3 regions of the Bacillus cihuensis genome follow, and region 2 is predicted to be linked to each of the others. Evidence: predicted binding sites of a transcription regulator. Region 2 holds the regulator's gene; each other region holds the start of a gene.
What was found. Region 2 encodes LexA, which represses DNA repair genes until DNA is damaged. Its sites were predicted from a motif close to CGAACATATGTTCG; they were not measured.
Positions count from the first base shown of each region.

Region 1: V179_RS0109035 (YolD-like family protein) is a predicted target of LexA. The motif match lies at 2,566-2,579, and genes of this name have one in related genera.
Region 3: recA (recombinase RecA) is a predicted target of LexA. The motif match lies at 1,413-1,426, and genes of this name have one in related genera.

Region 1 is NZ_KI632495.1:652,879-657,525, forward strand. It holds gene V179_RS0109020 (hypothetical protein) at 127-558, opposite strand; gene V179_RS0109025 (class I SAM-dependent methyltransferase) at 739-1,521, opposite strand; gene V179_RS0109035 (YolD-like family protein) at 2,198-2,536, opposite strand; gene V179_RS27565 (DUF4362 domain-containing protein) at 2,701-3,138, opposite strand; partial or broken gene ltrA (group II intron reverse transcriptase/maturase) at 3,557-4,642, opposite strand.
Region 2 is NZ_KI632495.1:75,345-79,991, forward strand. It holds gene V179_RS0106090 (hypothetical protein) at 1-369, shown strand, start outside; gene V179_RS32305 (hypothetical protein) at 604-675, opposite strand; gene V179_RS0106105 (YHYH domain-containing protein) at 856-1,152, opposite strand; gene lexA (transcriptional repressor LexA) at 1,590-2,213, opposite strand; gene yneA (cell division suppressor protein YneA) at 2,370-2,675, shown strand; gene V179_RS0106120 (YneB family resolvase-like protein) at 2,691-3,338, shown strand; gene V179_RS0106125 (DUF896 domain-containing protein) at 3,414-3,650, shown strand; gene tkt (transketolase) at 3,818-4,647, shown strand, end outside.
Region 3 is NZ_KI632497.1:57,113-61,759, reverse strand. It holds gene V179_RS0118540 (competence/damage-inducible protein A) at 1-1,178, shown strand, start outside; gene recA (recombinase RecA) at 1,643-2,689, shown strand; partial or broken gene V179_RS30200 (IS3 family transposase) at 2,838-4,124, shown strand; gene rny (ribonuclease Y) at 4,502-4,647, shown strand, end outside.

The DNA.
Region 1 (4,647 bases), 580 kb from region 2:
TTAAAATTAATTAATTCTTATTAAACTAACGCACCCGATAGTTTAAGTACATTTCTTCACAAATGGAAAATTTCTATCCATGATAAAAAGGTAATTGCCTCTTTTATCATTCAACTGTATACACGGCTACGGACTTGTTAATATTAACTTTCTTGTTTTGACATCATATATTTTGTAACCAATTTCAAACATATGGTCCTTTGTAACTGTCACCTTACAATAATAAGGGATTGACTTTCCATAAGCATCAAGTGCAGGAATATCATTGAAAGTAAACAGTTCATCTGTATCGAGCATATTAAAGTCCGCCAAAGAAGAACGACCTGATGAAATTTCAACAACACATTTTCCACTGACGACATCATATTCCTTTAGCACAACATATTTTAGGCTTGGGATGGTAGCAGCTAAAAGAAAAGCACCAATTACAAAGCTTCCTAAGATTTTACCTACATTTAATAATGAATATTCTTTATCAACATACATAGCAAAAAAAGCAAATACTGCGCCTATTACTAATAAAGCTCCTACTATGAGCATTAAATAATAAATGATCATCTTTTCACTTCTATAACAATTGAATGGTAATATTACCAAATGATAATTGTTCTTCAACTAACCTGCTTCGTTAGTTCAATAATCAAAAAGAGCCGCCAGTGTTGGCAGCCCTGATCTTCAAGTAAAGCACCCAGTTAGTCAGTAAGAACGGTGACACATTAGTTGCTTCGCCTACATTATTTAATCAATATTAATCTTGATAGCTCTTGTCGCAATAAAACATTTTATATATTTATCTAACGGTCTACTTCCACCAAAATCATCTTCATATAGACCATTGAGCGTAAATCCCGCATCAAATTGTCCTTGAATTTGGTCTTCTAATGTATGTCCAAATTCAATTGTTTTATTGGCTTTAATATATTCTTCAATCTCTTTTTCTGTCAGATTATCCAAGGATGATGATGGAATAGAGTTTTTAACCACTAAATTTCCCTTCATATCTTCTTCATCATCAAAAATAAATAGAAGAGGGTTTGTAAAACCAGAAATAAGGACTCCTTTATCTTTTAACACTCGTGATGCTTCTCTCCATACAGGATGAACATCTTTTACAAAAAGATTTGAAACAGGATTTACAACCATATCAAATTCTCCTTCCCCAAAATCAGAGAGGTCAGACATATCACCTTGAACAGTTCTTAAATTTAATCCATCACGATTTGCGACAATTTCATCCTGTTCCAATTGTTTTTTGGAGATATCGATAACTGTAACATCAGCTCCTGCTGCTGCTAATACTGGACCTTGTTGACCTCCACCAGAAGCTAAACATAAAATTTTTAGTCCTACTAATGATTTTGGAAACCAACTTCTTGGTACAGGTTTTCCTGCTGTTACGCTAATCTCCCAGTCACCTGATTTACTTTTTTCGATTATTTCCTTAGAAACAGCCTTTGTATAGACCACTTGTTCATCAACTTTTTTATCCCAAGCACTACTATTATGATTAACAGTATCCATATAAAATCCCCCCCATTTTTTGGACATAGTTCCCTTAAAAGGATAACATATCAACATCTGTTTTTTCTGACTCTTGTTAAGCTTACCTGCCCTTTAGCCATCCATGAAGCGCAAAAATCAGCGCTTCACCACAGAGTATGAAAATAGTTAAGAAGAGCTAATACTGATACTGATCTTAATCCAGTCAACCCATTCCATAGATCAATGAATTGTAGCTCTATCCATTTTTTTTTACGATGGATAAGGGGTCTCTTTGGTATTGCCTTTTTTCGAAGTTAGAGAAGTTTATTTTCGTGGTAGTTCAATAAAAAAGGAGTAATCTCCTATTTGAAGTATTGCAACCTGTTACTTCAATAGGTATCTGTTAATCTTCAGCCAAAATGATGTTTTTAAAATGTATTTAAAAGAGGCACTATTATTATTGATAAACCTAAACTTATTAAGATTGTAATAAGCCAATCCCTTTTTTTCGTCGTCTTAAGTAGTATATTTAGTACCGAACCAATACAAATAGAAACTAAAAATACGAAAAAAATCATAATAATCGTTTCCATAAAGTACCTCCAGACATCTGTTGTGTAATATTTTACCACTATTCCCTTTGTTAATCTAACCTGCTTTTTTTTAGTTTAATAAGAAAAAACGCCAACCAACGTAAGGCTGACGCTATGTTCCCCTAATTCACCACCTTCACCCCAATAATACTATCGAACGTCACTCGCTCAAACTCTCCTAGCTTTACCTCAATCCGCAGCTCATGCGTAATAGGATCAACGTAATGGACACGGCCAGTAATATCAAAAGTAAAGCCTTCATCCCAAACAGTTAGCTTTACCGAATGGTCGTATTCCATTGCGTAAATAATCCGCAAGTCGAATTCTTCCGCCTCATGTTCGTCAATGATTGGCTTAGCTTGTCGTTCATTATCCCGCCAAAAATCCCACTGAGTTTTCGCTAGTTCTGGCAATTGGAATGCGGCTTGCCACTTCATAATTCCTCGGTCTCTAAACGCCATATAATCGCCTCCTTTAAGATTATTATATACGAACTAATGTTCCGTATGTAATAAAAAGAAAAAGACCATTTTTTGACGGCCTTGAGTTCTTCTTATTTCACTAAAGCACCCCGTTACTTTAAGTGCAAAACTTCACAAAGATTTTTTAAGTGCTGTCATTTACTTTAGTGTTTTTTCTCAATCCTAATTAAAATGCGTTCAAGATTCTTGGAACAACCACTTATTAAATATCCGATTTCGCCTTGTGTATTTTCTTTTTCAATTACTTCTTTGCAATCATCGGTCTCTTTACCTTTATCTTTTCCAGCATATTCATCATTTGAATTATCGTAAGTGTAATGAATAACTTCTCCATCAAATTGTAAATCTTGGAAAATAGGGTCTCCTTCGTGAGTATAGCCTGTAACCCGTAGGGTGTCTTCTTTTTTGTTAGATAAATTAATTAAGAACTGCTCAAACCTTTCTAAATTAACAACTTCATTTTGGTGAACAACATCGCCTCTTTTAATCGCTTCCTCTGACCCGTAAGCCCCACTCTTTGAACAACCAATACTACTAATAGCAACCAAAAATATAATTATAATTAATATAAATCTTTTCACTTATTTCCTCCCTAATTAGATTATCTATATAAATTTATTTCTTCATTCTTCTCGTATATACCTTCTTGCACTAGTCGAGTAGAAGGGAACCTTTCTACCTTTCGGTAGATTGTGTTCCTCCCCCCTCACAGAACCGTGCTTGCGCTATTCACGCACATGGCTCCTCCTAGTTATCATTCACAAAATGTAGCTAATCTCTTTCCTTAAGTCATATATATTAACCTTAACTCTTGGTGAAGGTAGCGGATATTTATTAAGAAAGAGTCTAAATTTATCCTAAGTAAATGATTTCCTTTGACTTCTTATATTGAGCCATTTATACAGAATGTATCCGATTTTTTCTTTGAATTTGTATACACTTTGGGTGTTATCTGTGATGCAGTAATAGTTGTAATAACCAATTAGTGAGCGTTTAAATCTATCCATAATCATAAATATCTTTATTTCTATTAATCTTCAACCATTCTTTTGATTCCTTTAGTTTGCCTTGGACTTTCTTTCTGCTTGATTTCCTTTTCACTCGAAAGTTTCCTTGTTTACTCTTCCCACAATAGTGTGTAAAACCTAGGAAATCAAAGGTTGCAGGTTTTCTATTTCCCTTTTGTTTTGAATCTTTCTCCGCAAACCTCCCGAAGGGAATAATTTTAGTTTTATCCTCAGCTATTTCTAGGTTAAACTTCTTTAATCTAAGTTTTAATGATTGGAAGAATTCCTGAGCTTCGCTCTTATATTGAAAACAACAAACAAAATCATCTGCATATCTCACTATGTATGCTTGTCCTTTGCACTGTTTTCTTACCCTTTACTCAAACCAAAGGTCGAGGACATAATGGAGATATACATTGGCTAATACCGGAGATATTACTCCACCTTGCGGTGTACCATTATCTGTTCAGTGTTTCTTACCTTCCTCCATATATCCACCTTTAAGAAACCTACCAATTATTCTTAGTAAGTTAGGGTCGGAGATTCGTAGTTTTAAGAACTCCATCATCCATATGTGGTCAACGTTGTCGAAGAATCCCCTAATATCTACATCTACTACATAATTTACTGACCTCGTTTCAATATAGTGGTTCAGTATTTTCAAATCATCATGGCAGTTACGATTTGCGCGGAACCCAAAGGAACAGTCCAGCAAGTCATTTTCATAAATGGTATTTAGTATCTTTGTAATGCCTTTTTGAACAATTTTATCTTCATGTTCAGGTATTCCCATTGGTCTTTTCTTTTTTAAATTGAGCTTTGGAATATACATTCTCCTTACTGGAACAGGACGATAGCTTTTGCTTTTAAGTCTACTTACTAAATCCTCTATGTTTACCTCTAAACTTTCACCGTTTTGCTCTTTAGTTGTACCGTTAATCCCAGTTGCCCTCTTATTGGGAAGTTCAAGATGACATTGAACTAATGCTTCCTTATTTAATAGATGTGCAAGAGATGTAAATTTCATTTTAGAATCAGATTTTGCTAATTCTGCAATCCTTAGTAGTTTTGTTTCCATTTATT
Region 2 (4,647 bases):
TTAGAGCTACAAGAACAAAAATTTCTCGAAAGAGCTGAAAAGGTAAAGCCAATCATTTCATACCTAAAAAAACATCATTATTCTTTTTATAATAAAAAGTTCGATTGCCGTTCGTATAAAGGCCCAATTATCGGTCGAAATGAAAATGAGGTGTACATTTACGAAGGGGAATGGTCATTAGTTACTTCAAAAAATCTACAAACAGGGAAAAAAGACTCGATGATGATTAAGACCTTTTTAGATGAAAATTCATTTAAGGATGCGATGGATGCTTTATTAGAAACGGCATTTCTGCAAGAGAATGAATTAACAATTGATCAAAAGAAAATAGAGAATGCAAACAAAGATCTCAATAGTGTATTTGGGTAAATCTGAATAAAGAATCTTTATAGATTTGTAGATTCAACATGGCGAAGGGATCACCACTTATTAACTATTTTAACTGTCAAGAAACTCTTGACAGTTCTTTTCATCTTCAATGCAATCTCCTCCCTATAATATAAAGAATATTAATATTATTTATGTCCAATTTTTTTGGTAAAAAGAAGCCGTTGTCTAAAAGCAAATGCTTTTGGACAGCCACTAAATTTTACTTTGTAATCTTTACTCTCTAGTACTACTATCCCATCGAACATTGCCACCCAATGATTCATTTGTAATGCGTAATGGAACCATAGTTGAGCCATTGGTTATTCCGCAGGTTTTGATAAATCAAACGAAGTAGTATTACCATTTGATTTAATATTAGCTTTTCTATTGCCGATATTTAAAAAATCGTTTTTGCACTTTAGATCCAGTAACTTTTTTAGTGCTACTTTCAAATTGTACAGTAACATCTAATGCCTCAAAGATTGGTCATTGGAATGGGTGTTGTGCCGTTATTATGTAGGCACTTAAATTATAGCTTTGTTTTCCACAATTAAGATAAACGCTAGCGCTAACAGTTGCAGGTTTAGATGTGCTAGGTTTAGATAGTGTTTTTGATGAACCAAGTCCATTGGTAATTACTCTCCGAAACTTAACCTCCATTTTACAATTAGTCCATCTGTAATGCCCTCCATTACTATCGGTACGCCCTGGATGAGCATCTACTTTAGGAACTTGTGTAGTTACAAGGACTAACGGAAGTAGTCCAATAGAAAGTTTTTTCATATAATATACCACTTATCAAAACATCGATTATATAAAAATAATCCTATGAATAGATATATCGATATATTATGGGTGATCTAATATCGAAAAATCTAAACTTCTTAGATTTTTTGTCGCTACATCGTTAGCTGTTGTTTCATGAGGAGTTTCCACATCATCTTTAGCATTCACTTAAAATGAATATTTTACAAATTTAAGAAGTGATTAATTATCTGTAATAATTCCAAGAAACGGTTCATATGAATGATCTAAGTGAGGTTGTCCAAAAAGACAGGGAAATCTCATGTAAATAGCTTTATTAATACGTGGCTTTATATAGGGAACAAATTGCATCCAATTTCTTCTTAATGTTATTTATTTACATGCGCTGTAGGGAGTACTCAAGATAAGTTGTTATAAAAAAATAAACCTCCTGTAATAAACAGGAGGAAAAAACATTAATGGATTTGGCGGTAAAGTCCAATTACTCTTCCAAGAATTGATACGTTCCCAAGAATGATTGGTTCCATATTGGAGTTTTCGGGCTGTAAACGGATGAAATCTTTTTCTTTAAAAAAGCGTTTTACCGTTGCTTCATCATCCTCAGTCATAGCAACAACAATATCACCATTATTCGCTGTACTTTGTTGCTTCACAATAACATAGTCGCCATCATGGATTCCAGCTTCAATCATACTATCGCCCATAATTTCGAGCATGAAGACATGTTCGTCATGTGTTGCCATCGATTCTGGAAGTGGGAAATACTCCTCAATGTTTTCAATTGCAGTAATTGGTAGACCAGCTGTTACCTTTCCGAGTAAAGGCACATTGATGACGTTGTTTTTTGGTATATTGTGCGTTTCAGATGGATCTAGTATTTCAATGGCACGAGGTTTGGTAGGATCGCGACGAATAAGACCTTTACTTTCTAATCTTGATAAATGACCGTGAACTGTCGAGCTTGAAGCTAAACCAACAGCTTCTCCAATCTCTCTCACTGAAGGTGGATAGCCTTTAGTACGAACTTCGTCTTTAATAAAATCCAATATATCATTTTGCCTTTTTGAAAGCTTAGACATACTTTCACCCCTTCTCTCTTATTCTTGTTTTTATTATATCACGCGAAAAAAAAAGATACAAACATAAGTTCGAATAATGTTGACTAAAAACAGATGTTCGGTATATACTGAGATTAACAAATTGCGAACAGGCATTCGATTTTGGAGGGAATAACGATGAAAAAACTATTAAAAAGTTATACTTATACACTTTCACTAGCAGTAATCGTGTTTATTTTTTCTTTATTTTTCTCAATGAATAAAAATTATGATAACCTTGACAAATATATCTCTATTACAGTAGATCATGGTGATACTCTATGGAAAATGGCTGAAGTATACAAAACAGAAGATTTATCGAGAGATGAGTTCATAGACTGGATTATTACTCATAATGAAATATCTGCAAATTCACTTGTACCAGGAGATTCTATTATTATACCAGTAACTAAAACAAATCTAAGTTTAGCAAGTAAGCAATAAGAAAGTTGGAAATAAATGAGAGCAATTATATACTGCCGTGTTAGTACAGAAAAAGAATCACAAGAAACATCTTTAGTCAGACAGGAAGAAGAGTTGAGAAAACTAGCAAGTAAATCAGAATTTGAAATTGTTTCTGTTATTAAAGAACAAGCAAGCGGTTACGAACTTAATCGTGATGGCATTTTTGAAATGTTAGATATCTTAAAAAAGAAGCAGGCTGACGTTCTATTAATTCAAGATGAAACGAGGCTTGGTCGTGGAAACGCGAAAATTGCCCTTTTTCATGTAATTATTAAGGAAGGTGTAAAAATTTATTCTTTATCACATGATGGGGAAATTGAACTATCTGATTCAGATTCGATGGTCATTAATATTGTCGGAATTGTTGAGGAGTACCAGCGGAAGTTACATAATATTAAAATTAAACGTGGTATGCAGCGGGCAGTTGAAAATGGATTTCGACCACAAAAAAATCTGGCCAATCAAGGAATGAGTGGTGGAAGAGAAAGAAAAGAAGTTCCAATTGAAGAAATAGTAAAACTTCGAAACAACGGACTTACATTTGCAGAAATTGCAGCAACTTTACGAGGATTTGGTTATCAAGTTTCAAAAGCAACAATAAATCGAAGATATTTAGAATACAAAGCTGTAAAAGAAGATTAATCAAGAGCAGAGAACTTGTATTTTCGCTTTTTTTTTTATAACATGACACTATTAAAAGTAAAAGGGAGCGAAAATATGTTATCGAAAGAAAAGTTAGCTCGTATAAATGAACTGGCTAAGAAGGCCAAGTCCAGCTCATTGACAGTGGAAGAAGCGAAAGAACAATCTAAGCTGAGAAGTGAGTACTTAGAAACGTTTCGGAAATCTATGTCAAATACGATCGAGCATTTGACAATTATTGACCCAGAAGGAAACGATGTTACACCTGAAAAGCTTAAAAGTATTAAAGATTCAAAAAATCGTTTACATTAATAGATGAAATAAAAAGAATATCGGTTTCGATATTCTTTTTTTGTTTGAAGAATGAGCGGATTATTGAAGGAAGACAGGGCACTTTAATAAAGTATCTGAATTATTGTTGTTTTTATCAAAATGACACTATAATATAGTAAGGGTATACATAAAGGAAGGATGGTTTTATGTTAAACAAAACTGATGCACTTTCAATCAATACAATTCGTACACTGTCAATTGATGCTATTGAAAAAGCGAATTCTGGACACCCTGGAATGCCGATGGGCGCTGCTCCGATGGCTTACACTCTTTGGACCCAGTTTATGAATCACAATCCGAAAAATCCAACTTGGTTTAATAGAGACCGTTTTGTTCTTTCAGCTGGACATGGATCGATGCTATTGTATAGTCTTTTGCATTTATCAGGCTATGATTTATCAATGGATGATATTAAAAATTTCCGCCAATGGGGTAGCAAAACACCAGGTCATCCTGAATATGGACATACTGCAGGGGTAGATGCAACAACTGGGCCTCTAGGCCAAGGTATTGCAATGGCAGTAGGTATGGCTATGGCTGAACGTCATTTAGCAGGAACATATAATCGTGGCTCATATAATGTAGTAGATCATTATACATATGGTATTTGTGGAGACGGGGATTTAATGGAAGGTGTGTCTTCAGAGGCCGCTTCGTTAGCTGCTCACCTTAAGCTTGGTAGAATGGTCGTTTTATATGATTCAAATGACATTTCACTTGATGGGGATTTGGACAAATCTTTTAGTGAAAGTGTTGAAGGTCGTTTTAAGGCATACGGCTGGCAGTATATACGTGTTGAAGATGGAAATGATTTGAGTGAAGTCGCTAAAGCTTTGGAATTGGCGAAATCAGATGAATCACGTCCAACACTTATTGAAGTGAAAACTGTTATTGGTTATGGTTCACCTAACCGATCTGGTAAATCATCCTCTCACGGAGCTCCATTAGGTGCTGAAGAATTAAAACTTACAAAAGA
Region 3 (4,647 bases), on a different contig from region 2:
ATGGAAAGTTTTTATCCAAGCAACTAGCAGAAATAGGAATTAACGTTTATTTTCATACTGTCGTAGGGGATAATAGTGAACGACTTCAATCTGTTATTGAGATTGCGGAATCTCGTGCTGACTTAATTATTTTTACAGGCGGACTTGGACCAACAAAAGACGATTTGACGAAAGAAACGATTGCCCGTCATTTAGGAAAAAATCTTGTTTTTGACAATCATGCTTTAACAGCTATCCAAGCTTATTTTTCAAAAACTGGACGGGTGATGACAGAGAATAACAAAAAGCAGGCCCTCATTTTAGAACATGCAGAAGTACTTGCAAATGATCATGGTATGGCCCCAGGCATGATTCTTACTTTAAAGGATAAGACATATATGTTGTTGCCTGGACCTCCAAAAGAGTTGGAGCCTATGTTCTTAACTTATGGCTATAAAAAATTAATGGAAAAACTAGATAAACAAGAACGCATTGAATCAAAGGTACTGCGATTTTTTGGAATTGGAGAGTCATTGTTAGAAACGAAAATTGATGATTTGCTTGAAAATCAAACCAATCCAACGATTGCTCCGCTTGCAGGTGATGGTGAAGTCACGCTAAGGATTACTGCAAAACATGAATCAATAGAAATATGTAATCAGCTGATTAGTGAAGTGGAAACGGAAATAATGAAACGTGTGGGAGACTTTTACTATGGAAGTGAACAGACTTCATTAATTAAGGAATTAGTAAAAGAGTTAACTGCAAGAGGTATGTCAATTGCCGCTGCTGAAAGTTTGACCGGTGGGATGTTCCAAGAGCAGCTAACGACCATTCCAGGAGCTGGTAAAGTCTTTAAAGGAGGGATCGTTAGTTATACAAATGAAGCTAAGTCTAATTTGCTTCAAATTCGTGATGAAACCATCTCTGGATCTGGTGTCATAAGTGAGCAATGTGCAATCGAGATGGCCGAAAATATTCGAACACAGCTCGATGCAGATGTTGGAATTAGCTTTACCGGAGTAGCTGGTCCAGATGAACAGGAATCTAAGCCAGTAGGAACCGTCTTTATAGGTATAGCTTTCCGTAATGGAGATTCGAAGGTTGAGAAACTAAACCTCTCTGGCAGTAGAACACAAATTAGAATACGAAGTGTAAAATACGGCTGCCATTATTTATTGAATCATCTTTCTAACTAATTTTCTAAGAGGGTGTCTTAAAAGGTGAATTTTGCTTTTTTAGACACTCTCTTTTTATTTTTGATGGAAAATAATATTGTTAAATAAAAAAGTCCTTAATATTGCATCATTATATAATATAGCCTTAGTATACAAGAAGATTAAAATTTCATTATTAAAGCATATATTAATTAGAAATAGAATTTTTGCTAGACAGAAATGTAGTTTTTAAGTTATTATAGCTTTAGAAATAAACGAATGAATGTTCGTTTTTTTCTTGGCAAATGAAAGGAAAAAGTATATAGTAGAGATAGACATTTGAAAGGGAATGAAGCGAGCATTTCTCCCCCTTCTTTTTTATAAGTCGAAATAGTATAGAAGTTTTTTGATATTTTACCTGGCAATCTAAGCCTGGGACGAGCTATTGTTTAATAAAATTATTATCTAATCAGCCAAGCTGATTAACCTATAGAGGAGGAACTTAAGTGAGCGATCGTCAAGCGGCACTAGAAATGGCATTGAAACAAATTGAAAAACAATTTGGTAAAGGTTCCATCATGAAGTTAGGAGAACAAACAGACAGAAGAATCTCAACAATTTCAAGCGGATCATTAGCATTGGATGTAGCTTTAGGAGTAGGTGGATACCCTCGAGGCAGGGTTATTGAAGTATATGGTCCGGAAAGCTCAGGTAAAACAACGGTATCCTTACATGCGATTGCAGAGGTCCAGGCTAATGGTGGTACGGCTGCATTTATTGATGCAGAGCACGCACTAGACCCTGATTACGCACAGAAACTCGGAGTCAACATTGATGAATTATTATTGTCACAGCCAGACACTGGTGAACAGGCACTTGAAATTGCAGAAGCATTGGTCAGAAGTGGTGCAGTAGATATTATTGTCATTGACTCTGTAGCTGCGCTCGTTCCTAAAGCTGAAATTGAAGGTGAGATGGGAGATTCTCATATGGGTCTTCAAGCTAGAATGATGTCACAGGCGTTGAGAAAACTATCTGGTGCAATTAATAAATCCAATACGATTGCTGTTTTCATTAACCAAGTTCGTGAAAAGATTGGTGTAATGTTTGGAAATCCTGAGACAACTCCAGGGGGACGTGCATTGAAGTTTTATTCATCAGTAAGACTTGAAGTGCGCCGTGCAGAACAATTGAAGCAAGGCAGTGACATTGTTGGTAACAAAACAAAAATTAAAGTTGTTAAAAACAAGGTAGCGCCGCCATTTAAGCAAGCAGAAGTAGATATTATGTATGGTGAAGGTATTTCTAGAGAAGGTGAAATCATCGATATGGGATCTGAATTAGATATCGTTGAAAAAAGTGGATCATGGTATTCGTATAACGGTGAAAGACTAGGGCAAGGCCGTGAAAATGCTAAGCTTTTCTTAAAAGAAAACAAAACTATTAAACTTGAAATCGCACAGAAAATCCGCGATCATTATAATCTAGATGGTGTACATGTATTACCTGCAGATAGTGAGAAAGAACAGGAAGAAATGAGCCTGCTCGATTAATTGTGTTAAAGTAAAGAAGCTTGTTGATATGAACTTTAACCCGAATAATGGACACTTATAAAAAAGTGCCATATATTCGGGTTTTTCTATGTCCTAAGACAGAAAACCCGTTTATAATAAAAGCAATTATTGTAGACGGAGGATTTACATGAGTAAGAACCTATTTACGGAATTTCAAACTAAAGAGTTAGAGAAGAATCCTAATGCTTTAAGTGTTTATGAACGTTCATTTCTTATGTTCCTGACTTCAAAGTAAAGGCTGTAATGGAATATCGAAGTGGGAAATTACCTTCTCAAATCTTTATCGAAAATGGTTTTAATCTTGAGTTGATCGGTAAAAACCAACCAATAAGATGTCTTCAAAGGTGGCGCGACACCTTTGAGAAATTTGGTGAAGTTGGGCTTCAGTCAGTTCGTAAAGGAAAGTCCAGTACAGGACGCCCATCATCAAAGGAACTATCTGCTGAAGAAAAGCTCAAAAAGGCTGAAGCCAGAGTAAAATTCTTAGAAGCTAAAATGACTCCTTAAAAAAGCTAGAGGATATAGAATGGCAGGCGTTGAGGGAAAAACATTATTAACACGATCAGCGAAATATCAACTTATCGAGCAAAGCATTCGTCAACACCAATTAAAAACCTCAGTAAGTTTTCTATGTGGGCTAGCTGGCGTAAGTAGAAGTGGGTATTATGCTTGGTTAAAGGCTGTCTCGATTCGCCAACGTAAAGATGAAGAAGATCAAAAGGACATTAAATTAATCCAATACATTTTCAATCAGAAAAAACAAAAAGTAGGGGCACTACAAATTAAAATGATCTTAGAAAATGATTATTTTGTTGTAATGAATCATAAGAAAATTAGACGGTTAATACGTACATTGCAACTTATTGCAAAGGTTAGAATGGCAAAGGCAGCACAAGAACATCGGACATGCCCTAACCTCTTAAATCGTGAATTTAATCAAGACGAGCCAGTGAATGTTATTAACGGATATCACTGATCTGTATTATGTGCATGGACAAAAAGCCTATTTCCTGTGTTAAGGATGGCAGCACAAATGAAATACTTGCCCATCATCTGTTTTGTCTATAAAACTTTGGAAAAGTTTAATGAAACTACATAGAAACATTTTCAGCCAGGAGCTATCCAGCATTCGGACCAGGGTTTCCATTACACTCATCCCCTCTTTCAAGAGAAAGTAAAGAAACTAAGAATGACTCAATCAATGTCTCGTAATGGCAATTGTTGGGATAATGCTCCGATGGAATCGTTCTTTGGCCTTTTTATTGATGAAGTCGATTATAAAGAAAGTAGTAGTTTAAATGAATTAAAGCATATAATGGATTCTTACATCGAGGAGTATAACAATCGTCGTTACTAGTGAGGATTGAAAAAGATGACCCAGGTTCAGTACCGAGGTCATCTAATCGCAGCATAGGACCTTTTATTAAACGGTCCATATTGTGGGTTTCAGTTCAATAGCAAGCCTCTTTTTTAAATATATGGTTTATAATGGAAACTTTTGGTCAAAAATACTAGATAGTATCGCAAGAATATGTGGATGATAATGGAAAATTAATTAAGGGTATAAGTAATTTTCTAACTTTTTGGAACCGTTCCGAATATTCATGTATAGAGTCTTTGCAAACTCTTGACAATAAAATTTCTCAACTATACAATTAACATGTATATTTTACATTTTTTTAAATAAAGAATTTTGAAAAGCCAAGTGCTGTATATTGAAGACATGTACAATGTACTTGCCGACAGTTCAACTTTATTAAGTAAAAGTTCATAGCAAGGGGAGGTGAAACGATGGAACCTATTCAACTCATCATCTCCAGTTTGCTTGGCCTATTCGTCGGTGCAGTTGTTAGTTATTTTGTTTTTAAGAATATTACTCAAAACAAAATAGCAGGGGCGAGAAATTCTGCTGAACAAATTCTTGAAGATGCAAAAAG